Regions from separate parts of the Cupriavidus sp. H18C1 genome, predicted to be linked through region 2. Evidence: predicted binding sites of a transcription regulator. Region 2 holds the regulator's gene; each other region holds the start of a gene.
What was found. The regulator FNR, encoded in region 2, switches genes on or off when oxygen is low (the NO sensors DNR and NnrR bind a similar motif). The targets are predictions, from matches to a motif close to TTGATNNNNATCAA.
Positions count from the first base shown of each region.

Region 1 (7,467 bases), on a different replicon from region 2:
TCCTGGACAATGCGAAAGACGGCGACCGCAGCCTGCTCGGCAAGATCGATATCCTCACTGGCGGTCACGCTGACCGAAATGCCGTAGCGTTCGGCCGTGTTCTTGCCCAGCCAATTCAGCGCCGCGGCCGGACCGAGCTCGTCGAGCAGCGCTGGGCGCAAGTCTGAGGCGATCCGCCGTACCGAAGCCACCGTCTCGTCGATGACTTGATGCATGGCGCCGACCTGCCTCAATGCCGCCTGCGGGGCACCGCCCTCCTCCAGATCGGCGCCCAGCATAGCCAGGTCCATCTTCAATGCGCTCAATCTCTGGCCGAGGTCATCGTGCAGCTCGCGTGCAATGCGCCGCTTCTCCTCTTCACGCGCGGTCAGCACACTGTCGGACAGCTGCTGCAATTCCTCCCGAGACTGACGCAAAGCCTGTTCGGCTCTGACACGCTCGGTGATATCGCGCAGCATCACCGTGTACAACTTGCCGGCGCGGTCGACCGTCTGCGAGATCGAGGCTTCGATCGGAAATTCGGTGCCATCGCTGCGCAGCGCATAGAGGGCACGTTGTCGCCCCATCTGTCGTTCGGAAACGCCAGTGATACCGAAACGACGGACGTGTTCCTCATGTGCATCGCGGTACCGCGGCGGAATGAAATCGCCAAGGGGACGGCCGATGGCATTGCTCGCGTTGCAACGAAACAGCGATTCCGCCATCGGGTTGAACAGGACAATACGCTGATCACTGTCGACGGTAATAATGGCTTCCATCGACGATCGAATGATGCCGGCGAGCCGCTCTTCGCTCTCCCGGATGCGAGCCAGATTCGCGGTGGACACGTCCCGCATGCGGCGAAGTCGCACCCAGTAAACCGCCAATACCGCGCCTGCAAGTAAACCGAAGACGGGAACAAGCGGCATGATAATTCGCGATCCGTTGGCGGCAAGCACAAGCGAGAACGCCGCCGCAACGGTCAGGGCGACTGCCAGCCCCCCTACCCATTCCGAGCGGTCTGCATGGCGTGCGATCGAATGCTGACTGGGTCGAGGGGGAAGCACCGGAAGACTGTTCGCCGCGCATATCTACCCCATCTGTTGTCGTCTAGCCGGGCTCCCGATCGTGGCAACCGGCTGGCCACTGCCGTCTTCTGCCGGCCACACCGCCTGAAGGCGTCGCTTCGTGAATCTTAGTCCAATCGCGCCGAACTGGGCACAAACGCAGGCCCAGAGAGGCGATCTCGTCCACCGGAATGGCGGAAGTCCCCTGTCAGCATTCCCTGACAAGTCCGGACGTCGTGCTGACGTCAATCTCAGCCAACCCTGCTTTCTACCGCTTAAGGGGCCTTCCATACTTAAGCTCATGAACACGGCCCCGCTTCCACGTCCGCTGACCATCTACCTGGTCCATGAAGGCCAATGGGTCGCAGCACGCCTGCTTAGATTGTTCCGGCGTATCCCCAACGTCGCTTGCATCGGCGTCGGCCGCTATTCGTCCCGGACGATTGCGGCCGTCGAAGCGGTGCAGCCGGACATCGTTGTCCTGGACATCGGCGCGGGCCACCGCGATGCCTTGCATCGGCTGCAAAGCCTCCGTGAAGCAGCACGGACGGCCATCGTACTGTTACTGGCGCATGGCTGTGCATGGCAGAGCCGGCAACGGTACTTGGAGGCCGGCGCAGATTACTGCTTGGACATGACGCTGCAGTTCGCGGAGTTGATGAATTGCCTGCAACGGCTGGGAAAAACCAGCCGCTCGGATGACGAGGTGCGTCAAACACCTTTGATAGCGACACCGCCCATTGCATAGCGTCCGCTGCGGCACCGAAGCAAGTAGATCGAGAATTGCGACTATCCACCCAAGGAGATTCACGTGTTCAATGCGATAGCAATGAGGGAATCGACGACCGACATCCCGCGGCATCCGGAATTGCCCATACGTGATGACCGCTCTTCTGGGTCGATGACTACCGCACTGGCCGGCGAACGCGCGATGGCCCAGTGCACGCACTGTCCGCAAAGGCACCACGCTTGTGTCGCCTCATGCGTCGACGATCATTCGCTACCGAGGTTGACCACCGTCGTGCAGACCTGGCGAAGCGTCCGCCGGGGCGAATACCTCTTTCGGGCCGGAGACGCCTTCCAGAACGTTTATGCCGTCCGGTCCGGATCATTCAAGACAGTCGTGATGCAATGGAACGGCCGTGATCACGTCACGGGGTTTCATCATGCGGGAGAGACCATTGGCCTGGACGGAATCTGTACCAACCATCATCCGTCCGACGCCGTCGCGCTGGAAGACAGCACGGTGTGCGTCATTCCCTTTCCATGCCCTGGAGGCATTGTGTCGGGAAGTCAGGTCCCTGCAACAATATGTTCATCGGCTCTTCAGCGCGGAAATCGTGCGGGAATCCGGCATGATGGTAATGCTGGCGGACATGAGCGCGGAGCAGCGGCTAGCCTCGTTCCTGCTCAACTTTGCTTCGCGTATGCAATCCCATGGGTACTCCGGTACCGACTTGCGGCTGCGCATGACGCGGGCGGAGATCGGCAGCTATCTTGGCATGACGCTCGAAACGGTGAGCCGGACATTCTCGCGCTTGCAGCAAGACCGCCTGATCTCCGTCAAGGGAAAGCAGGTGACACTGACTGACAAGGACCGCCTTGATCGCCTGTAGATTGCCTGTAGAATTTTGTGCGGCACTACGGCGGCACGTCGCTACTTCGGTCGATCATGCTTCGCGCGGCGAAAGCCATGCTGGCCGGTTAGGAGCGCCCTGACCTCGCTGCTCGGTGTTCCAGTCGGCCACGAAGCCTTCCAGCGCCCCCGGCTGCCGCTCCGCTCTGCACGTCGCGCTGCCGTAAGGTCAACATGGGACGCGGAGCGCGTCCGACTATGCGCCCAATCTCCTCGCCGGCACTCAGGCCGCCCCGCGAGGCCATCACGATAACAGCCGATACGCCATTGGCCAGCGTCCCACGGTCGCACAGGAAGGCTCGCATCGGCGCAGCAAGCCGGCCAAGCCAAACCGGAGCCATGACGACCAGATGTTCGGTGCCGGCAAAGCCCGGCCCCTGATAGCCGTAGGCCGGACGCCGTCGCAGCACGACATCGAGCACGCACCTCAGGTCGCCGACCCAGCCGGCACGGCTCGACTCGTCGACCACCTCGGCAAGCGGCCACCCGGTTAACGCAGCAAGCTGTTGGGCCGCCTGGCGAGTGGTGCCAGTACGGGAGTAGTAGACAATCAGGACTTCTTCCATGGCTGCTCTCCTTCAATGATGGCCGCCCTTCGCCGCGCGATGCGTCCTATCCCAGGTCATACGATTCCCGATACTCCGGCATCGTCACGTGCCACCGCAACCGCCGCTCGATTTGCTGACGCAAGGCATCGGCAGCCGGCGGTTCGCCGTGGACGATAAACGTGTTTCGCGGTGGCGCGGCGAATGTTCCCAGCCATCCCATCAACTCTTCTGCGTCGGCGTGCGCGGACAGGTTCTCGATCTCGATGACTTCGGCTTCAATCGCCACCTCGCGGCCGTGAATCCGCAGCGAGCGTGCGCCTTCAGCCAAAGCAGCGCCTCTTGTGCCGGCAGCTTGAAAGCCACACAACAGGATCGAATTGCGCGCGTCGCCTCCGAAGTGCTCGATATGGTGCACCACGCGCCCGCCGGTCGCCATGCCGCTGCCCGCGATGATGATCTTCGGCGCCCGACTCTTGTTCAGCGCGATCGACTCATCGGTGCTCTTCAAGAGGATCGGCAGCTCGCACGCAGAAGCGATCTGATCTCTGTTTAGCCGAAGATCCTCGGGATGCAATGCGAATATCTTGGTCGCATTGATTGCCAACGGGCTGTTCAGGTACACCGGCACGGATGGCAATCGGCCCTGATCACGCAGCCACTTCAAGCAATACAAAATCGTCTGCGTGCGTCCGACCGCGAACGCGGGGACGATAACCGTGCCGCCACGTTCGACCGTCCGCGTGACAGCCGCTCCGAACGTGTCGCGAGGATCGTCCGGGGGATGTGCCCGGTTCCCGTACGTCGATTCGACGAGGAGGACATCGGCATGTTCGATCGGTTCAGGCGGTCGCATCACCAGATCCTGCTGTCTGCCAAGGTCCCCCGAGAAGACGATTCGACGACCGTTGACATGGAGCGTGACGACAGCCGAGCCGATGATATGGCCGGCGCGTGATAACTCGACATCGATGTCATCGGTCACGCGGCGCCGTTGATGAAAGGAGACCAATTCGAGCCGGCGAAGCGCCCGCGCGACATCGGCTGTCTGATACAACGGCAACGCCGGTTGGTGCCGCGAGAAGTGCTTGCGATTTGCATAAGCGGCGTCCTCCTCGGCCAGATGTGCACTGTCCGGCCACAGGATGCCGCACAATTGCGCCGTCCCAGCGGTGCAGTAGACGCGCCCCCCGAAAGCCGTTCTTGACCAGTAGCGGCACGTAGCCGCTGTGGTCCAGATGCGCGTGCGTCAGTACAACGGCGTCGAGGCTCGACGGCTCCACCGGCAACCGGTCCCAGTTACGCAGACGCAGCGCCTTGTAGCCTTGAAACAATCCGCAATCGACCATCACGCGCGACCGTCCTGTATCGAGTACGAATCGCGACCCGGTGACCGTATCCGTCGCTCCCAAGAATTGCAAACGCATGTCCTGAATCCTCTGTGCCCGCCCCTCTGAGAAGCGGGTTGCAATCGATCTGCGTGCAGATGCTCATTGCCGGTCAGTGGGACATCAGCACCGGTACGGTCATCGCCGCCAGCATGGTCCGCGTGACGCCACCGAGCACCATCTCGCGCAGTCTGCCGCGCCCATATGCGCCCATCACGATCATGTCGGCTCCGCAGTCCGCCGTTCGCGACAGCAGGAATTCTGCCACCGCCATATCGTCGTCACAAAGGGCAGACTCGGCGCGCGCCTGAATGCCATGGTCGCCCAGCGCTGTCAGGGCCTGTTCGACCGGGCTGGCGTCCGCGTGCGGTGGTCTGAGTTCTTCCTCGACACTGATCACCGTCACGGCACCCCCGGCCAGCAATGGCACGGCGTCGTGCAGGGCACGAGCCGATTGCCCGCTGCCGTTCCATGCCAGCACCGCTCTGCGCCCGACCGTCTCGAACGTCCCCGCGTAAGGAACGACAAGCACGGGGCGCCCAGACTCCAGCACGAGCGACTCGACGAACTGCGGTGCTACATAGCTGCCCGGGTCCTCCGAATCGTACTGACCTGCGACAATCAAGTCGGCCTCGCGCGTTTCGCGCACTACTGCAGACGGCAGCACCCCTTCCACGACCCGCCATTGCGCACGCTCCAGTCCAAAAGCGTGCATGCACGCCTCGAACTGGCGCCGCACCACCTCTCTGATTTCCTGCCTGCGCCTGCGATCGGCTTCCAGCACGATTCCGGCGCCCTCCATCAAATAGAACCAGGCCGGATCCGGCATGAAGCCTGCATACAGACCGATCAGCCTGGCACCGTGATCCCTGGCAAGGCCTGCGGCCAGCTCCAGTCGATGCATCGCACGCCGGCCGGCGTCCAGGTGGACCATGATGTTGCTGTAAGGCATGGCGATTCTCCTGACGTTACATGCCTTCACTGTACGGAAGGGACCGCCACTCGTATTGATGCACGTCAAGGGATTGCGCGCGCTCCCTAGCACGAAACACGGGCAGATCGGCTCTTCCATTGACACAGGTCAAGGCGATATCGCCCCCCGCTCCTACAGTCGATATTGAAACGGACCGGCGCCGTAATGCCTTGCCATGAGCGCAACAGTACTCCGCGAGCACCGCGCAGGTCTGGACCGCGCCCATCCTGATCGTGCCGTCCTGGATCATGAAGTACTACATCCTTGACCTACAGCTGCACGACTCGCTGGTCCGGTACCTTGTGGCACGGGGACATACGGTGTTCATCGTGTCCTGGCGCAATCCCGGCCCGGAGGCGCGCGATACGGGTATGAACGAGTATCTGAAGCAAGGCCTGCTGCAGGCACTGGACGTCGCCCGCGCCCGATGCGCAGGCGCCGGTGTTCACGGCGTCGGCTATTGCCTTGGCGGGACCCTGCTCGCCATCGCTGCCGCGCAACTTGCGCGCGATGGCGACGGCGAACGGCTGCGCACTGCCACCCTTCTTGCCGCGCAGGTTGATTTTTCCGAACCCGGAGAGTTGGGGCTGTTCATCGACCACAGCGCGATGGCGGTTCTCGAGGCCTTGATGTGGAGCCAGGGATATCTCGACGGCTGGCAGCTCGGCGCGGCATTCCAGCTGCTCGGCACGCGCGATCGCGCGGCTTCTCGCGTGCTCAACGAGTACATGCTTGGCAAGCGGTTGCGCGCCAACGATCTTGTTTCGTGGAATCGCGATACCACGCGATTGCCATACCGACTTCACTCCGAGTGCCTGCATCGACTTTATCTGTCGAACGAGCTGGCGCGCGGCGCGTACTGTGTCGACGGGGACCCGATCGCCCTGGCGGACATCGATATGGCGTTTTTCGACGGCGCGCAGCGTGCCGATGGCTCCTGGTGGCCATGCTGGCAGCAGTGGCTCGAAGCGAAATCGACCGGTCGCCAAGCCCCCCGTGACCCCTCCCCCAGGTGCGCTCGCCGATGCGCCGGGCACCTACGTCCATCAGCCATGACCTCCCCGGCTCCAACCACCATGCATGCCATGGTCTTCGATGGCCGTTCGCCCGAGCTGGAATCGCGCGAAGTGCCCATTCCCGAGCCCGGCCCTGGCGAGGTCCGGATCGCGGTATCCGCCTGCGGCGTCTGCCGGACCGATCTGCATATCGTCGATGGCGAGTTGCCGCTACCGAAGCCCGCCTTGATTCCTGGCCATGAGATCGTCGGCCGCGTCGACGTCTGTGGCCCCGATGTGACTGGTCTCCGCCCCGGCGACAGGATCGGCGTTCCCTGGCTTGGGCGCACCTGCATGCGGTGCGCCTACTGCCTCAATCACCAGGAAAATCTGTGCGATGCCCCGCAGTTCACGGGCTATCTCCGCGACGGCGGCTACGCCGAGTACGCCGTGGCCGATGCGGCGTATTGCTTTCCGATTCCGCAGGCTTACGACGATCTGCAGGCCGCCCCGCTTTTGTGCGCGGGCCTGATCGGGCTACGCACCCTCAATATGGCTGGCCCTGCGCGAAGAATCGGCATCTATGGCTTCGGCGCAGCCGCGAATCTGGTCGCCCAAATAGCCCTCGCGCGAGGCACGGAGATCTATGCCTTCACGCGTCCGGGCGACACCGCCGCCCAGGCGCTGGCACGGGCAAGCGGCGCCTTGTGGACTGGCGGCAGCAATGAGGTCGCGCCGGTGGCGCTTGATGCCGCTCTGATCTTCGCTCCGGTCGGGGAGCTGGTGCCGCTGGCGCTCGCCGCCGTACACAAAGGGGGAACAGTCGTCTGCGGTGGGATCCATATGTCTGACATCCCGGGTTTTCCGTACAGCCTGCTCTGGCA
Region 1 is NZ_CP186009.1:1,627,611-1,635,077, reverse strand. It holds gene OJJOAM_RS23265 (PAS domain-containing sensor histidine kinase) at 1-908, opposite strand, end outside; gene OJJOAM_RS23260 (hypothetical protein) at 1,348-1,794, shown strand; partial or broken gene OJJOAM_RS23255 (cyclic nucleotide-binding domain-containing protein) at 1,876-2,247, shown strand; gene OJJOAM_RS23250 (helix-turn-helix domain-containing protein) at 2,213-2,662, shown strand; gene OJJOAM_RS23245 (flavodoxin family protein) at 2,751-3,248, opposite strand; partial or broken gene OJJOAM_RS23240 (MBL fold metallo-hydrolase RNA specificity domain-containing protein) at 3,295-4,654, opposite strand; gene OJJOAM_RS23235 (universal stress protein) at 4,728-5,567, opposite strand; partial or broken gene OJJOAM_RS23230 (PHA/PHB synthase family protein) at 5,774-6,644, shown strand; gene OJJOAM_RS23225 (zinc-dependent alcohol dehydrogenase family protein) at 6,665-7,467, shown strand, end outside.
Region 1: the regulator FNR is predicted to act here: its motif matches at 5,623-5,636, upstream of OJJOAM_RS23235 (universal stress protein).

Region 2 (7,467 bases):
CAGGTGCGCACGCTGCAGGCCGAGGTCGAGCGCTACGGCCCTTACTCGACCGCCGGCGAGTCGGTCTACGACCATCCGTTCCTGTGGGGCTCCAAGCGTACCGGCCCGGACCTGGCGCGCGTGGGCGGCCGCTACTCGGACGACTGGCAGCGCATCCACCTGCGCAATCCACGCGATGTCGTGCCCGAGTCGGTGATGCCTTCCTATCCGTGGCTGGCGAAGACGGCGCTGCCGACCGACGACATCCGCCAGCGCATGCGGACGCTGCGCACGCTCGGTGTGCCGTACAGCGAGCAAGACATCGAGGCGGCGCCCGACGCGCTGAAGGGCCGGACCGAAGAGGATGCGCTGGTAGCGTATCTGCAGGGCCTCGGCACCAATCGCCGCACCCTCGGCATCGAGGTCGCCGGCGTAGACGGCAGCGCTGACCGTAGCGCGGGCCTTAGCGCGGACCGTAGCGCGGACCGTAGCGCGAACCGTAGCGCGGTCGGCACCGCGGACCCCGCCACGGAAGCGGGCGCGCGCAGCGGGAGCCAATGACCATGGCGACCTTGACCGCGTTTTCCACGCTGATCTTCCTCGTCGTCTTTATCGGCATCGTCTGCTGGGCGTGGTCCGGCGGGCGGCGCCACGCCAATCGCGAAGCCGCCTGGCTGCCGTTCGCGCTGCCCGACGAGGCCGGCGGCGAAGCCATGGGCGAACGCAGCGACGTGCCGCGCGACGCCGCGCGTGCGCACGCCATCGAGCAGGGACATTGATGCCATGAGCGACTTTATTTCGGATTTCTGGGGCTACTACATCGGCGCGATCGCGCTGGGCGGCATCGTCTGGTGCGTCTGGCTGCTGTTCTCGCAGACGCGCGTGGCCAAGGACGCGGCTGCCTCGGGCGCTGCCACTTCGGGCGCGGCCGGCACGGCGGGCGGCGCCGACACCGGCGCCGACACCGGCGCGGCGGCGCAGGACACCGGCCACGTGTGGGACGGCGATCTGCGCGAGCTGAACAACCCGCTGCCGCGCTGGTGGATGTGGATGTTCCTGCTGAGCTGCGTGTTCGCGCTCGGCTATCTGGTGCTGTATCCCGGCCTCGGCGCGTATCGCGGGATGCTGGGCTTCACCAGCCAGGGCGAGCTGGCGGCGCAGCGGCAAGGCCGCGCTGCGTGGCCAGCAGGCGGTGTACGGCAAGTACATGGACCTGAAGATCGAGCAGGTGGCCGCCGATCCCGAGGCGCGCGAGATCGGCCAGCGGCTGTTCCTGAACTACTGCGCGCAGTGCCATGGGTCGGACGCGCGCGGCAGCCGCGGCTTTCCCGACCTGACCGACCGCGACTGGCTCCATGGCGGCGACCCGGCCACCATCATGCAGAGCATCGCCAAGGGCCGGCATGGCGTGATGCCGTCGTTCGCCGCCGTCATCGACGAGAAGGCCGCGGGCGATGTCGCGCAATACGTGCGTTCGCTGTCGGGGCTCGCCTTCAACCCGATCCGCGCGGCTCGCGGCGAGCCGGTCTTCAAGACGACCTGCGTCGCCTGCCACGGCGGCACGGGCAAGGGCAACCAGGCGCTGGGCGCGCCCAACCTGACCGACAAGGTGTGGCTGCACGGCAGCGCCGAGGCGAACATCGTCAAGGCGATCCTGCAGGGCCACGACAACCGGATGCCCGCGCACGAGGACATCCTGACGCCGGAGCGCATCCGCATGCTGACCGCGTATGTGTGGGGCTTGTCGGGCGACAGCGGCGCGATGCCGGCCGCGGGGCAGTGATGGACACCGCTTGCGGCAACCGGTTTCGTGCGCGCGATCCGCGGAGGCAGCCATGAACGCGCCCGGCATCGACTCGACCGAGGCCTCGCTGTACGAGGTCCGGCGCAAGATCTATCCGCGCGCCGTCACGGGCGCGTTCGCCAGCTGGCGCGTCGCGATGGTGCTGGCCACGCAGCTGGTGTTCTACGGCACGCCGTGGCTGCAATGGAACGGCCGCCAGGCGGTGCTGTTCGATCTGGGCGCGCGCAAGTTCTATCTGTTCGGCCTGGTGCTGTGGCCGCAGGACGTGATCTACCTGGCCGTGCTGCTGGTGATTTCGGCGCTGTCGCTGTTCCTGTTCACCGCGATCGCCGGGCGGCTGTTCTGCGGCTATGCCTGTCCGCAAACGGTCTACACCGAAATCTTCCTGTGGATCGAGCGCAAGGTCGAGGGCGACCGCATCGCGCGCATCCGGCTCGACGGCGAGCGCTGGAGCGCGCGCAAGCTGCGCGTCAAGGCCACCAAGCATCTGCTGTGGATCGCGATCGCGCTGTGGACGGGCTTCACCTTCGTCGGCTACTTCTCGCCGATCGATGCGCTGGGCAGGGCGGTGCTGGGCCTGTCGACCGGGCCGTGGGAGACCTTCTGGATCGGCTTCTACGCGTTCGCCACCTGGGGCAATGCGGGCTTCATGCGCGAGCAGGTCTGCAAGTACATGTGCCCCTATGCGCGGTTCCAGAGCGTGATGGTCGACAAGGACACCTACGTGGTGACCTACGACGCGCAGCGCGGCGAGCCGCGCGGCTCGCGCTCGCGCAAGGCCGACCCGCGCGCGCTGGGCATCGGCGACTGCGTGGACTGCAGCATCTGCGTGCAGGTCTGCCCGACCGGCATCGATATCCGCGACGGGCTGCAGTACGAGTGCATCGGCTGCGGCGCGTGCATCGATGCGTGCAATCAGGTCATGGACAAGATGCGCTATCCGCGCGGGCTGATCCGCTATACGTCCGAAAATGCGATGCGGCGCGCGCTGTCGGCGGCCAATGCGCGCCGCCGCATGATCCGCCCGCGCATCGTGCTGTATGCGGTGCTGTGGCTGGCGCTGGTCGGCGGCTTCGTCTGGTCGGTGGCGGTGCGCACGCCGCTGAAGGTGGACATCATCCGCGACCGGCAGGCGCTGGCGCGCGAAGTCGAAGGGCGCTGGATCGAAAACGTCTACCGGCTGCAGCTGATCAACACCACCGAAGGCGAGTTGGACGTCGCCATCACGGCGGACAGTCCTGGCTTGCCGGGGCTGTCGGTCGAATACGAGCGCGGTGCCGGCCATCTGGCGCCGACCTCCAACCGGCTGCTGCCGCTGCGGCTGCGCGTGCCGCTGGAGCAGGCGGCGCCGGGCACCCATGTGGTCGACATCGTGGTCAACGGTGCCCGGGCCGAGGCCGGCACGGGCACGGACACGGGCACGGGCAACGGCAGCGTGCAGGTGCGGCAGTCCACCCGTTTCATCGTTCCGGACCAACCTTGACGAGGCATCGACATGTCCCAATGCAAACCGTGGTGGAAGGAACCGTGGCCGTGGCTGCTAATCAGCGGCCCGGCGATGGCGATGATGGGCTGCGCGGTGACGATCTGGGTCGCGATGCACCATGCGGATCGACCCATCGTCGACGGCGTGGTGCGTCAGGGGCTGGTGATCCGGCAGGCGGCGACGTCGGCGGGGGGCGGTGACGTCGGCGGAAGCGATGGCGGCTGCACTGGGGCCTGCAACCGCGGCTGCAACGGCGGCTGCAACGGAGGCTGCAACGGCGGCTGCACCGACGGTCGCCACGCGGCACGCGCGCGACGCAGTGAATTCCCACGCGGTGGCGCGGCCATGAAGGCGCGCTGGCTGATGTGGGTGCTGTGGCCCGCCTTCGTCGGCGCGGCCGTGGCGTTCGTGCTGGTGTTCTCGCTGATCGATCCGAGCGAGTTGCGCGTCTTCGGACGGCCGCTCGAGCTGTCGCACGGTGCGATCTACACGATCGGCTTCGGCGTCGCGTGGGCGGTGTGCGCGCTGTCCAGCGCGCTGACGCTGTGCATGCTGCCGGCGTCGATCCTGGCGCCGATGTCGTCGCCGATGTCGGCCGCGGACGAACTGGAGTAGGGCGATGGCGAAGCGGGCGATGCGCGCGAAGCGCGCAATGGGGGCGAAGCTGGCAACGGGGGCGAACCTGGCAACGGGGGCAAAGCTGGCAACGGGGGCAAAGCGGGCAATGGCGGCAATGGCGACCGCCAGCGCCATCGCCGCGCGGGCTTCAGCAGGCCGTCTTTCCCAGCAGCTGGCGGATGCCGTCCATGTCGACCAGCTTGACGTGGCGCTGGCGGATCTGGATCAGTCCGGCTTCGGCGAAGCGCGAGAACAGGCGGCTGACGGTCTCGAGCTTCAGGCCCAGATAGCTGCCGATTTCCTCGCGGCTCATGCGCAGCACGAACTCGGACGGCGAATAGCCGCGCGCCGACAGGCGCTCGGACAGGCTGATCAGAAAGCCCGCCAGCCGCTCCTCGGCGCGCATCGAGCCCAGCGTGATCAGCATCATCTGGTCCTGCGTGATCTCCCGGCTCATCAGCCGCATGAACTGGTGTTGCAGCGACGGCAGCGAGGCCGACAGCGTCTGGATCTCGTTGTAGCGCACCACGCAGACCTCGGTGTCTTCGAGCGCGGTCGCGTCCGACGCATGCCGCATCTCGGTCAGCCCATCGAAGCCGACCACTTCGCCGGGCAGGTGAAAGCCCGTGATCTGCGCGCGGCCGTCTTCCATCGTTACGTGCGTCTTCAGCGTGCCGAAGCGGATCGCATAGACCGCGTCGAGCGGATCGCCGAGGCGATAGAGCGATTCGCCCTTGCGCACGCGCACGCGTTCCTGCACCAGCGTGTCCATCTTTTCGACGTCCTGCGCCGACATGCCGATCGGCAGGCACAGCTGCCCCAGCGAGCAGGTGGAGCAGCGGGTCGATTGGTCGTTCAGGGGGGATGGCGTTCAGCAATTGGAATCCGCGCGAAAGGAGGGAGTTGGCATCGGCATCGCGATGGGCGTCAAGCGTGCGGGCATTCTACCGTGCGGCATCCCGTCGAGGGGAGCGTGAGATGGCGATCGGCGTACTGGCGAGCGTGTTTCTGCTGGCACTGTTGGGCGGCGTCCACTGTGCGGCGATGTGCGGCGGCATCGCACTGGTGCTCGAAGGCGACGACGCGCGGCAGGCCGCGCCGGTGCTCGAAGGCGACGACGCGAGGCGGGCCGCGCCGGTGTCGTTGTACCGCAGCCGCGCGGCCTGGGTCCGCGAACTGCTGGTGCTGCATGCCGGCCGCCTGAGTGCGTACGCAATGCTCGGCGCCTTGCTCGGCGCGGTGGGCGCGACCGCGTGGAAGGCGCAGTATCTGCCCGTGCAGCGCGCGCTGTTCGCGGCCGGCAGTGCCAGTCTGCTGCTTGCCGGATTATGGACGCTGGGCGGCGCGCAACTGGTGGGGAAGGCGCCGGGTGTGAACGCCGTGGCGCGGCGTCTGGCGGCAGCCTGGGCGCGTTGGGGCGGAAGGACCATCGCGCGGCAGGGCGCGGGAGCGGTTCCGCATGGCACCAGCCGGCGTCTGCTGCGCCGCTATGCCGCCGGACTCGCGTGGGGGGCTGGTTCCCTGCGGCATGGTCTACGCCGCGCTCGCGCTGGCCTTGCTGGCCGGCAGCGCTCCGTCTGGCGCGCTGGTGATGCTGGCCTTCGGCCTCGGTACGCTGCCCAATCTGTTGATGCTGTCGAGCCTGTCGGCCGGGCTGCGTGTGCTGGCCCGCCGCGCGTGGGTCCGCCGCGGGGTCGGCGCGGCGGTGGCGCTGTTCGGCGCGGCCGGTCTCGCGCGGGCCGCGATGCTGCCCGAAACGCTGGCCGCGCACGGCTTCTGCCTGACCCTGTGAGGGCGGGCCGGCGCCCGCCGCCCAAGCCCGCGGTTGCAGGCCGGCGCGGGAATGCCATACAATCGCGGGAAGCCACGGCGACCGGGCCGCTTTCGCGCAGGTGTCGTGGTCGCCCGGTCGCGCTTGTTCCAGGCGTCTGTCACGGCACTCATGGGTTTCCATACCCATCTCCCCTCCCCGCACTGTCCGGCTAGAACATCCGGTGTCGACATCGGCCAAGAATACCGGCCAGCGGCGTGGCAGCGAGGGGCCCGACAGGCTGCACGCCAGGCCATGACCAAGTTGTCTCGCAATCCGGACGGTCACGACCGCCCGGGCGTGTCGGCCGCAACAGGGGAGACGGCGCGACGCGCTGGTCCTTCCGCCGACCGATATCGGGAGACGGGCGGACGATCTTCTGCCGGACCGGACCGGCAATCGATGCACCGATGAGAAGCGCGCGGACCCGATGCGGCAAGCATCCCGGTCGGCGGCGCGATGAATGGCGGCAGGCGTCCCTGAAGCGGAACGCGCGCTGCTGAATCGACCAATCTCCAGCGCGTCCGGGTGTCACGGACGCAGATGCAAAGACAGGCCGCACACCACAACATGAATACCCAAGAGGCGAAAATCGTCCTCGAGACGGCGCTGATCTGCGCGCAGGAGCCGCTGCGCGTCGCCGATCTGCGCCGCTTGTTCGCCGACGACGTCGGCGCCGACACGATCCGTGTTCTGCTGGAGGAGTTGCGCAAGGACTGGGAGCCGCGCGGGGTCGAGCTGGTGGCGCTGGCAAGCGGCTGGCGCTTTCAGAGCCGCCCGGCGATGCGCGAATACCTGGACCGGCTCAATCCGGAAAAGCCGCCGAAATACTCGCGCGCGGTGATGGAGACGCTGGCCATCATCGCCTATCGCCAGCCGGTCACGCGCGGCGATATCGAGGAAATCCGCGGGGTCACGGTCAGCACCGAAGTGATCAAGAAGCTCGAGGACCGCAGCTGGATCGAGGTCATCGGCCATCGCGACGTGCCCGGCAAGCCGGCGCTGTACGCGACCACCAAGACCTTCCTCGACGACCTCGGGCTGCGTACGCTGGACGAATTGCCGCCGCTGGAGGATCCGCAGGCGCAGGTCCAGGAAGCCCTGCTGAAGCAGGGGGCCATCGATTTCGAAGAGGTCGCCACGGCGGCAGGCGTCGACGAAGAGGCCTTTGCCGCGGCGCCGGAAGGCGTGGCGCAGGTGGATGGCATCGACGCCGCTGCGGTTCCTACGGCCGATGGGAGCGAAGGGCTGCATGGTGCCGATGCAGTTGATGCTGCCGATGCAGTTGATTCAGTTGATTCAGCTGATGCAGCCGATGCCGCCGATGAGGCGCCCCAAGATGTAGCGCTCGCCGAAGATGTAGCCGCGGCCGGCGTGGCCACCGGGGAAGGGTCCCCTGAGATGTCCGGCGAGGGGCAGCCACAGGCCGATGCCGATGACTCCGCCGAAGCCCCGGCGATGGCCGCGGCGGCAGGGTCCGAGGATGCCGCCGGCGCTGCCGAGGCCACGGACGCTGCCGAAGCCGCCGAAGCGCCCGAAGCCGCCGAAGCGCCCGAAGCTGCCGAAGATGGCGGCGAGTCCGCCGACCAGGCCGACGCCGATGCGCCCCAACTCGATGAACGCGATGCCGACGAGCAAGGCACGCGCGTCCCGAACTAACACCAGATGCAACAAGCGAGTGTGAATACTTTGTCCGACTCTATCGATCAAGACGTGCGCGAGGCTGAGACGCCTGCCGAGGGCGCCGCGCCGCGCCGCAAGGGCCTGCGC
Region 2 is NZ_CP186008.1:3,420,660-3,428,126, forward strand. It holds gene ccoO (cytochrome-c oxidase, cbb3-type subunit II) at 1-540, shown strand, start outside; gene OJJOAM_RS15680 (cbb3-type cytochrome oxidase subunit 3) at 543-758, shown strand; partial or broken gene ccoP (cytochrome-c oxidase, cbb3-type subunit III) at 763-1,762, shown strand; gene ccoG (cytochrome c oxidase accessory protein CcoG) at 1,815-3,266, shown strand; partial or broken gene OJJOAM_RS15695 (lipoprotein transmembrane) at 3,279-3,458, shown strand; gene OJJOAM_RS15700 (hypothetical protein) at 3,615-3,884, shown strand; gene fnr (fumarate/nitrate reduction transcriptional regulator Fnr) at 4,036-4,683, opposite strand; partial or broken gene OJJOAM_RS15710 (sulfite exporter TauE/SafE family protein) at 4,866-5,679, shown strand; gene scpB (SMC-Scp complex subunit ScpB) at 6,268-7,356, shown strand; partial or broken gene rluB (23S rRNA pseudouridine(2605) synthase RluB) at 7,363-7,467, shown strand, end outside.

Region 3 (7,467 bases), 620 kb from region 2:
GCGCGCGCCTGGCCAACGAGATCATCAAGGGCGTGATCCTGCCGCAGTTCGTGATCCTGCCGCTGGCGGTGCTGCTGGTGTGGTTCGGCCTGTCGCGCGGGCTGGCGCCGCTGACCGCGATCCAGCAGCGCATTCGCGCGCGCAATCCGGGCGACACCAGTCCGATCGACGAACAGGCCGCGCCGCAGGAAATCACGCCGCTGGTCGCCTCGTTCAACGAACTGCTCGAGCGGCTCGACCAATCGGTGCAGACGCAGAAGCGCTTCATCGCCGATGCCGCGCACCAGATGAAGACGCCGCTGGCCGGGCTGCGCATGCAGGCCGAACTGGCGCAGCGCGAGCAGTCGCCGGAGGAACTGCGCAAGTCGCTGGCGCAGATCGCCGGCAGCTCGCAGCGCACCGCGCATCTGGTCACGCAACTGCTGTCGCTGGCGCGCATGGAGAACTTCGCCGGCAGCGGCAACATGGCGCCGCTCGACCTGGCCGCGCTGGCGCGCGAGGTGGTCAAGGACTGGCTGCCGCAGGCCTGGGCCAAGCGCATCGACCTGGGCCTCGATGCGTCGGACCATCCGGTGATGGTCCAGGGCAACCGCCTGATGCTGACCGAGATGCTGAACAACCTGCTCGACAACGCGATCCGCTACACGCCGCCCGGGGGGCCACGCCACCGTGCGGGTCAGCGCCGATCCGTTCGAACCGTTCGCCTATCTGGACGTGGAGGACACCGGGCCGGGCATTCCGCCGGCCGAGCGACCGCGCGTGATGGAGCGCTTCTATCGCGTGCTGGGCACCAGCACCGAGGGCAGCGGGCTGGGCTTGGCGATCGTGCGCGAGATCGTGCAGCAGCACGGCGGCGACGTCGCCATCGAGGACCACGTCTACCAGCAGCAGCCGCGCCTGGCCGGTGCGCGGCTGCGCGTGACGCTGCGCCGCCCGGCGTCCGCGGAGGCGGCATGAACGCGCCCGATCCGGTACGCCTTGCCCGCCAGCAGCGCGCCGCGGCCGCCTGGCGCACCAACCTGCGCTGGACCGCGGTGCTGCTCGCGCTGTGGTTTGCCGGCACGTTCGGCGTCAGCTGGTTCGCGCGCGAGCTGCGCTTCGACTTCTTCGGCTGGCCCTTCTCGTTCTGGGCCGGCGCGCAAGGGCTGCTGATCCTGTACGTGCTGATGGCGGCGGCCTATGCCTGGCGCATGAACCGGGCCGATCGCGAGATCGGCGAGCCGGCGGACGAGGCAAGGGACGAGACGGGGGACGCGCCGAGGGACGATGGCGGACACGCCAACGACGGCGATGCCGCGCGGCACCGCTGAACGCCGCGGCCGCGCTGGGCACCTGCTCACCATCCTTTTCGGCGCCGTGCGCACCGCCCCCAGCATTGCCTGCAACTCGGCCTGCAGCGCGGCCTGCAACACCGCCTGCAGCCCTGCTCGGCGCGTGATCGGGACCTGTGGCATCCCGCATCGCAGCATCGCCCCTCTCCCCCACGAAAGGCGGGCGCCAGCGCCGCGCGGCGCCAGCGTATACCCCCGAGCAATATCGGCCCCTGCGCACCCTCTGCTGTCAGAACGCCGTAAGTTTCGCCTCCCAGAATCCACACACATTCGACGGCCCGCGCCGGAACGCGGCGTGGCCGCCTGCCTTGCGCGGCCGTGCGAAGGACCCCTGAACAGTAGGAGGAGACAAAATGGCCAATGCCCCAAATGTCGCGGTGCCCGGAGGCAGCGCGCAGAACACCCCGATGACGGCAGAGGAGAGGAAAGTCATCATCGCCTCGTCGCTCGGCACGGTATTCGAGTGGTACGACTTTTATCTGTACGGTTCGCTGGCGGCCATCATCGCCAAGCAGTTCTTCGCCGGCCTGGATCCGACCTCGGCCTTCATCTTCGCGCTGCTCGCCTTTGCCGCCGGCTTCATCGTGCGGCCGTTCGGGGCGCTGGTGTTCGGCCGCCTCGGCGACATGATCGGACGTAAATACACGTTCCTCGTGACGATCCTGATCATGGGCGTGTCGACCTTCATCGTCGGCCTGCTGCCCAGCTACGCCACCATCGGCTGGGCCGCGCCGATCATCCTGATCGCGTTGCGAATGCTGCAGGGCCTCGCGCTCGGCGGCGAGTACGGCGGCGCGGCCACCTATGTGGCCGAACACGCGCCGCACGGCAAGCGCGGTTCCTACACCTCGTGGATCCAGACCACCGCGACGATGGGCCTGTTCATGTCGCTGATCGTGATCCTGGTGTGCCGCCAGCTGACCGGCCCGGATTTCGAGGTCTGGGGCTGGCGCATTCCGTTCCTGCTGTCGATCGTGCTGCTCGGCGTCTCGGTCTACATCCGGCTGTCGATGGCCGAATCGCCGGCGTTCCAGCGCATGAAGTCCGAGGGCAAGACCTCGAAGGCGCCGCTGACCGAATCGTTCGCGCAATGGCGCAACCTGAAGATCGTGATCCTGGCGCTGGTGGGCCTGACCGCCGGCCAGGCCGTGGTCTGGTACACGGGCCAGTTCTACGCGCTGTTCTTCCTGACGCAGGTGCTGAAGGTCGACGCCAAGACCGCCAACCTGCTGATCGCCGGCGCGCTGGTGATCGGCACGCCGTTCTTCGTGTTCTTCGGCGCGCTGTCGGACAAGATCGGCCGCAAGTGGATCATCATGGCCGGCTGCGCGCTGGCGATGCTGACCTACTTCCCGCTGTTCAAGGCGCTGACCCACTACGCCAACCCGGCGCTGGAGCGCGCCCAGCAGTCGGCCCAGATCGTCGTCACCGCCGATCCGAAGCAGTGCTCGTTCCAGGGCAGCCCGATCGCCCGCGAGATCGACTTCCGCAGCTCCTGCGACATCGCCAAGCGCACGCTGGCGCAGTCGTCGGCCAGCTACGAAGTCGTCGAGGCACCGGCCGGGACCACCGCGACCGTCAAGATCGGCGATCGCGAGATCCAGTCCTTCAACGCGGCGCTGGTGCCGCAGGGCCATAGCTTCGAGCCGGAGAGCAAGGCGAAGATCGACGCCTTCAAGAAGGAGGTCGCCGGGGCGATGTCCGCGGCCGGCTATCCGACCAAGGCCGATCCCGCCGAGATGAACACGGTGATGGTGCTGGTGATCCTGGTGATCCTGGTGATCTACGTGACCATGGTCTACGGTCCGATCGCCGCGATGCTGGTCGAGCTGTTCCCGACCCGTATCCGCTACACCTCGATGTCCCTGCCCTACCACATCGGCAACGGCTGGTTCGGCGGCATGCTGCCCACCATCTCGTTCGCCCTGGTCGCGCAGAACGGCAACATCTACTACGGCCTGTGGTACCCGATCGTGATCGCCGGCATCACGCTGGTGATCGGCTCGCTGTTCATCCGCGAAACCAAGGACGTGGATATCTACGCGAACGACTGATCCGTGCATCGCGCCCGCCGGCTCTCGTGCCGGCGGCGAAACCCGCAACGAAGCCGGCGGTCCGGGAGGGCCGCCGGCTTTTTTGTCGGCTGCGCCTGCGGCTGGGGCCGGGGAGCGGAACCGGATGCAAGGGCCCGCACAAAAGTGTTGACAGCGAACCAACGGCCCGTATAATGGCGGTCTTCGTCGGCGAATTAGCTCAGTCGGTTAGAGCGACGGAATCATAATCCGCAGGTCCGGGGTTCGAGTCCCTGATTCGCCACCAGTATTTCGAAGGGGTCAGCGCAAGCTGACCCCTTTTTGTTTTGGCGCCGCGGGTATCGGTGCCGGGGGTGTTGGCGCCGCGGCTTGCCGCCGTGCCGGCGCCGTTGCCCCCCCCCCGGGGTCCGATCGGACGCCCCATCCATCGCCCTCCCGAGGCCCGCCTCTCGCTCGCCCCCAGCGCCGCCCCTCAGTTCCTGCCTCAGTTCCTGCCTCAGTTCCGGCAGTAAGCCCGCGCCATCGTCTTGACCTCGTGCGCCAGCGCGCGGCGCAGCGAGACCGGCTCCAGCACCTCGGCCTGGGGCCCGAAGGAGCGCAGCCAGCGCACCAGCCAGTCCGCCAACTCCACCGTGCAGCGCACCACCAGCGAACCGTCCGGGCCGATCTCCTCGGTCTGGTCGGGCGAGATCGGCGCATCCCGCACGATATCGCCGCAGCCCTTGGCGAAGCGGATCGCCAGCTTGATATTGCCGTCCGCGTGCAGCCCGAATTCGGCCGCCTCCTCCACATAGTCGGCCAGCGAGAAATGGTCCGGGTAGATGAAGCGCTCCTTCAGCGCGTGCGCCGCATGGACCCGGTCCAGCCGCAGGCATTGGGGCGCCGGGTCCTCGTCTTCCAGCCCCACCAGGTAGACCATGCCGGCCTTCTCGACCACGCCGAGCGGCATCAGCACGCGCTTGCGCTCGGGCTCGAAGCGCGGCCGATAGACGACCTCCAGGTTGCGCTCCTCGAATACCGCGGTCAGCACCGGCAGCAGCACTGTCTCGCGCAGCCGCGGCGGCACCAGCGGCGAACTGCGCTCGACCACCGACAGCTTGCGATGCCAGGCGATCCGGCCGGCGCAGCCTTCGCGGCCGCGCCGCCGCAGTTGCGACTCGGCGGCATCGAACAACGGCCGCAGCAGGGTCGCCATCACGGAAGTGATCTGGCGGCCGGCGAACCGCTTCAGCACCTGCAGGGCCAGCGCCTCTTCGTCGCTGAGCCAGGTATCGGCGTTGGCGAGCACCTTGCCGGCACATTCGGCGCGGCGCCACATCAGGCCGCGCCCTTCCGCGCGGCACTCGGCCGAGCCGTCGGCGACCAGCAGCACCAGCCGCTGTTGCAGCACCTCGGCGGGCGGCTCGGCCACCTCCAGGGCGGCCAGGCCGCGTGCCACGTCCTGGGTGCTCATCCAGCGCCGGGGGGCCGCCGTCGTCAAGCAGGACGGAAAGAATGGAAACGTCGAGTTGCGAATCGAACTGGTGGGCCATAAAGCGCAATGAAAGGTTGGTCTTGCGTGGGGAGAGCGAAGCCTATCAAGCGGAGCGTCCGGAAATGAAGGAAATGGACACGGAACGACGGTTCCCGGCACGCACTTCGGCCCTCCGAATCGAAAGTGCGAGCAACAGCCTATGCGATGCGCGCCGGCACGCGGAGTGGGCAGCGCCCCCCGCGGGGTCGGCACAAGCATGCGCATTGTTAAAAACTTTGAATAACTGATACGAGGCAACGTCACGTGGCCTCCGGGATGTGAGCCTATTCTTCTCCCATCGGCTGACGACATCCCCGAGCAAAACGATTCTCAAAATTCAACAACTGGAGAAAATCATGAAGATCACGACCGCCCGCCTCGTTCTTAGCGCTGCCATCGCCGGTACCGCGCTGCTGTCGCTGAACAGCGTGTTCGCCGCCCCGGTGCGCGGGTCGCACGCGGGCGACGACTATGGCTACACGTTCCGCGCGGTGGACCGCTTCGCCGACGGCGCGCGCGCCTTCGACGCCTACACGGAGGGCGCCCGCACGCACGACGTCTTCAGCGAGGGCGCACGCACCCGTGCCGACTATCCGGCGCCGATCGGCGAATGAAGGACGGGATGAAGGAAGGAATGAAGGAAGGAAGGAAGAAGGAAGGAAAGAAGGAGCAAGCGATGAGCCTTCGAGACAATGCGCTGATCGTCGCCGCGTGGATCGGCGCCTGCCTGGCCAGTGGGTGGCTGGTCACCTTTACGGGGCTGCTGCTGTCGCAATAAGTGCCGAGGCAGTCATGGCCGCGGACCAAGTGCCGAGTTTTTGACCGGAATCATGGCGAGATCGCCGCCTAGCTGCCATCATGAATTCAGCCAGGCAAGGCACCGCCGAACCGCCTGGCCGTCGACAACGCCTGCAAGGCCCGTGATAGGAGAACCCTCGCCATGACCCATATCGTGCTCGCCACTGACGGCTCCGCCTTCAGCGACGCCGCCGCCCGCTTTATCGCCGAAGGGAAGCTGCTGCAGGGCGAACGGACCGTGCACGTGGTGCACGTCGCCCCGGAGGTCACCGGACAGGTGCGTGCCTTCGTCAGCAAGGACGCGATCGACGACTGGCATCGTGAAGAGAGCGACAAGGCGATGCGCTCGGTGTGCGACATCCTGGGCGCCGCGCAGTTGCGCGTGGAAAAGCATGCGCTGAGCGGCTTTCCGCCGGACCGGATCGTGGCGCTGGCCAAATCGGTGAACGCCGATGCGATCGTGATCGGCACCCATGGCCGCGGTTCGTTCTTCGATGCGGTGCTCGGCTCGGTCGCGGGCCGCGTGGTGGCGCACGCGTCGTGCCCGGTGATCCTGGTGAAGGCGCCGGACAAGGCCTGACAGCCCGACGCGGGGCCATTCAACTGGTAGAAGTGGCAGTAAGACCGGGCGCTGCCGCGGCGCCCGGGACGGCCGCCCGGTCAGCCGTTCAGCTCGACCACAGCGGCGGCTCGTCCATCAGCGCGATCTGCTCGCGCAATTCAAGGATGCGGTCCTGCCAGTAGCGCGCCGTGCCGAACCACGGAAACGCGGCCGGAAAGGCGGGATCGTTCCAGCGGCTCGCCAGCCAGGCGCTGTAGTGCAGCAGACGCAGCGTGCGCAAGGCTTCGACCAGATGCAGCTCGCGTGTCGAGAATTCGGCGAAGTCCTCGTAGCCGGCCACGATATCGGCCAGCTGGCTCTGCATCGAGGCGCGATCGCCCTCCAGCAGCATCCACAGATCCTGTACCGCCGGGCCGGTCCGGCTGTCGTCGAAATCGACGAAATGCGGGCCCGCGTTGCCGCCGCGGGCCTGATCCGCTTCGATCCACAGCAGATTGCCGCGATGGCAGTCGCCATGCAGCCGCAGCAGCGCCACGTCGCCGGCGCGTTCGTAGCAGTGCCGCACGCCGTCGATGGCGAGATCGGCGGCGGCCTGCCAGGCCGGCCGCAGATCCGTCGGAATGCAGTCCTGCGCCAGCAGCCAGTCGCGCGCGGCCACGCCGAAGGTCTCGACATCGAGTGCGGGCCGGTGCACATAGGGCTGGCTCGCGCCGACGGCGTGGATGCGGCCGATGAAACGGCCGAGCCAGGTCAGCGTATCGGCGCGGTTGAGCTCGGGCTCGCGGCCGCCGCAGCGCGGGAACACGGCAAAGCGGAAGCCGCCGTGCGACAGCAGCGTGCCGCCGCCGCAAGCGAGCGGCGGCACGGCCGGGATCTCGGCCTCGGCAAGCTGCCGCACGAAGGCATGTTCCTCGAGGATGGCGGCATCGCTCCAGCGCCCCGGCCGGTAGAACTTCATCACCATCGGCGCGCCGTCCTCGACCCCCCACCTGCCAGACCCGATTCTCGTAGCTGTTCAGCGCCAGCAGCCGGCCGTCCGGCATGAAGCCGGCCGCCTCGAGCGCATCGAGGATCAGGTCGGGTGTCAGCCCCGCGAACGGAATGTCCGGCGAGGCGGCGGGATCGGGCGACGTCACCATGGCTAAGCGCTAGCTTAGGACACCGCGCGCGTCACGACCCCTGCCGCGAGCGCTGTCCGCCGAGCAGCGCGGCCTGCGGGCCGGGCCGGCG
Region 3 is NZ_CP186008.1:2,795,696-2,803,162, reverse strand. It holds partial or broken gene OJJOAM_RS13035 (sensor histidine kinase N-terminal domain-containing protein) at 1-957, shown strand, start outside; gene OJJOAM_RS13030 (DUF4212 domain-containing protein) at 954-1,310, shown strand; gene OJJOAM_RS13025 (MFS transporter) at 1,685-3,385, shown strand; tRNA gene OJJOAM_RS13020 (tRNA-Met) at 3,574-3,650, shown strand; gene OJJOAM_RS13015 (helix-turn-helix transcriptional regulator) at 3,861-4,817, opposite strand; gene OJJOAM_RS13010 (hypothetical protein) at 5,234-5,491, shown strand; gene OJJOAM_RS13005 (universal stress protein) at 5,818-6,255, shown strand; partial or broken gene OJJOAM_RS13000 (serine/threonine protein kinase) at 6,344-7,376, opposite strand; partial or broken gene OJJOAM_RS12995 (DEAD/DEAH box helicase) at 7,408-7,467, opposite strand, start outside.
Region 3: the regulator FNR is predicted to act here: its motif matches at 5,696-5,709, upstream of OJJOAM_RS13005 (universal stress protein).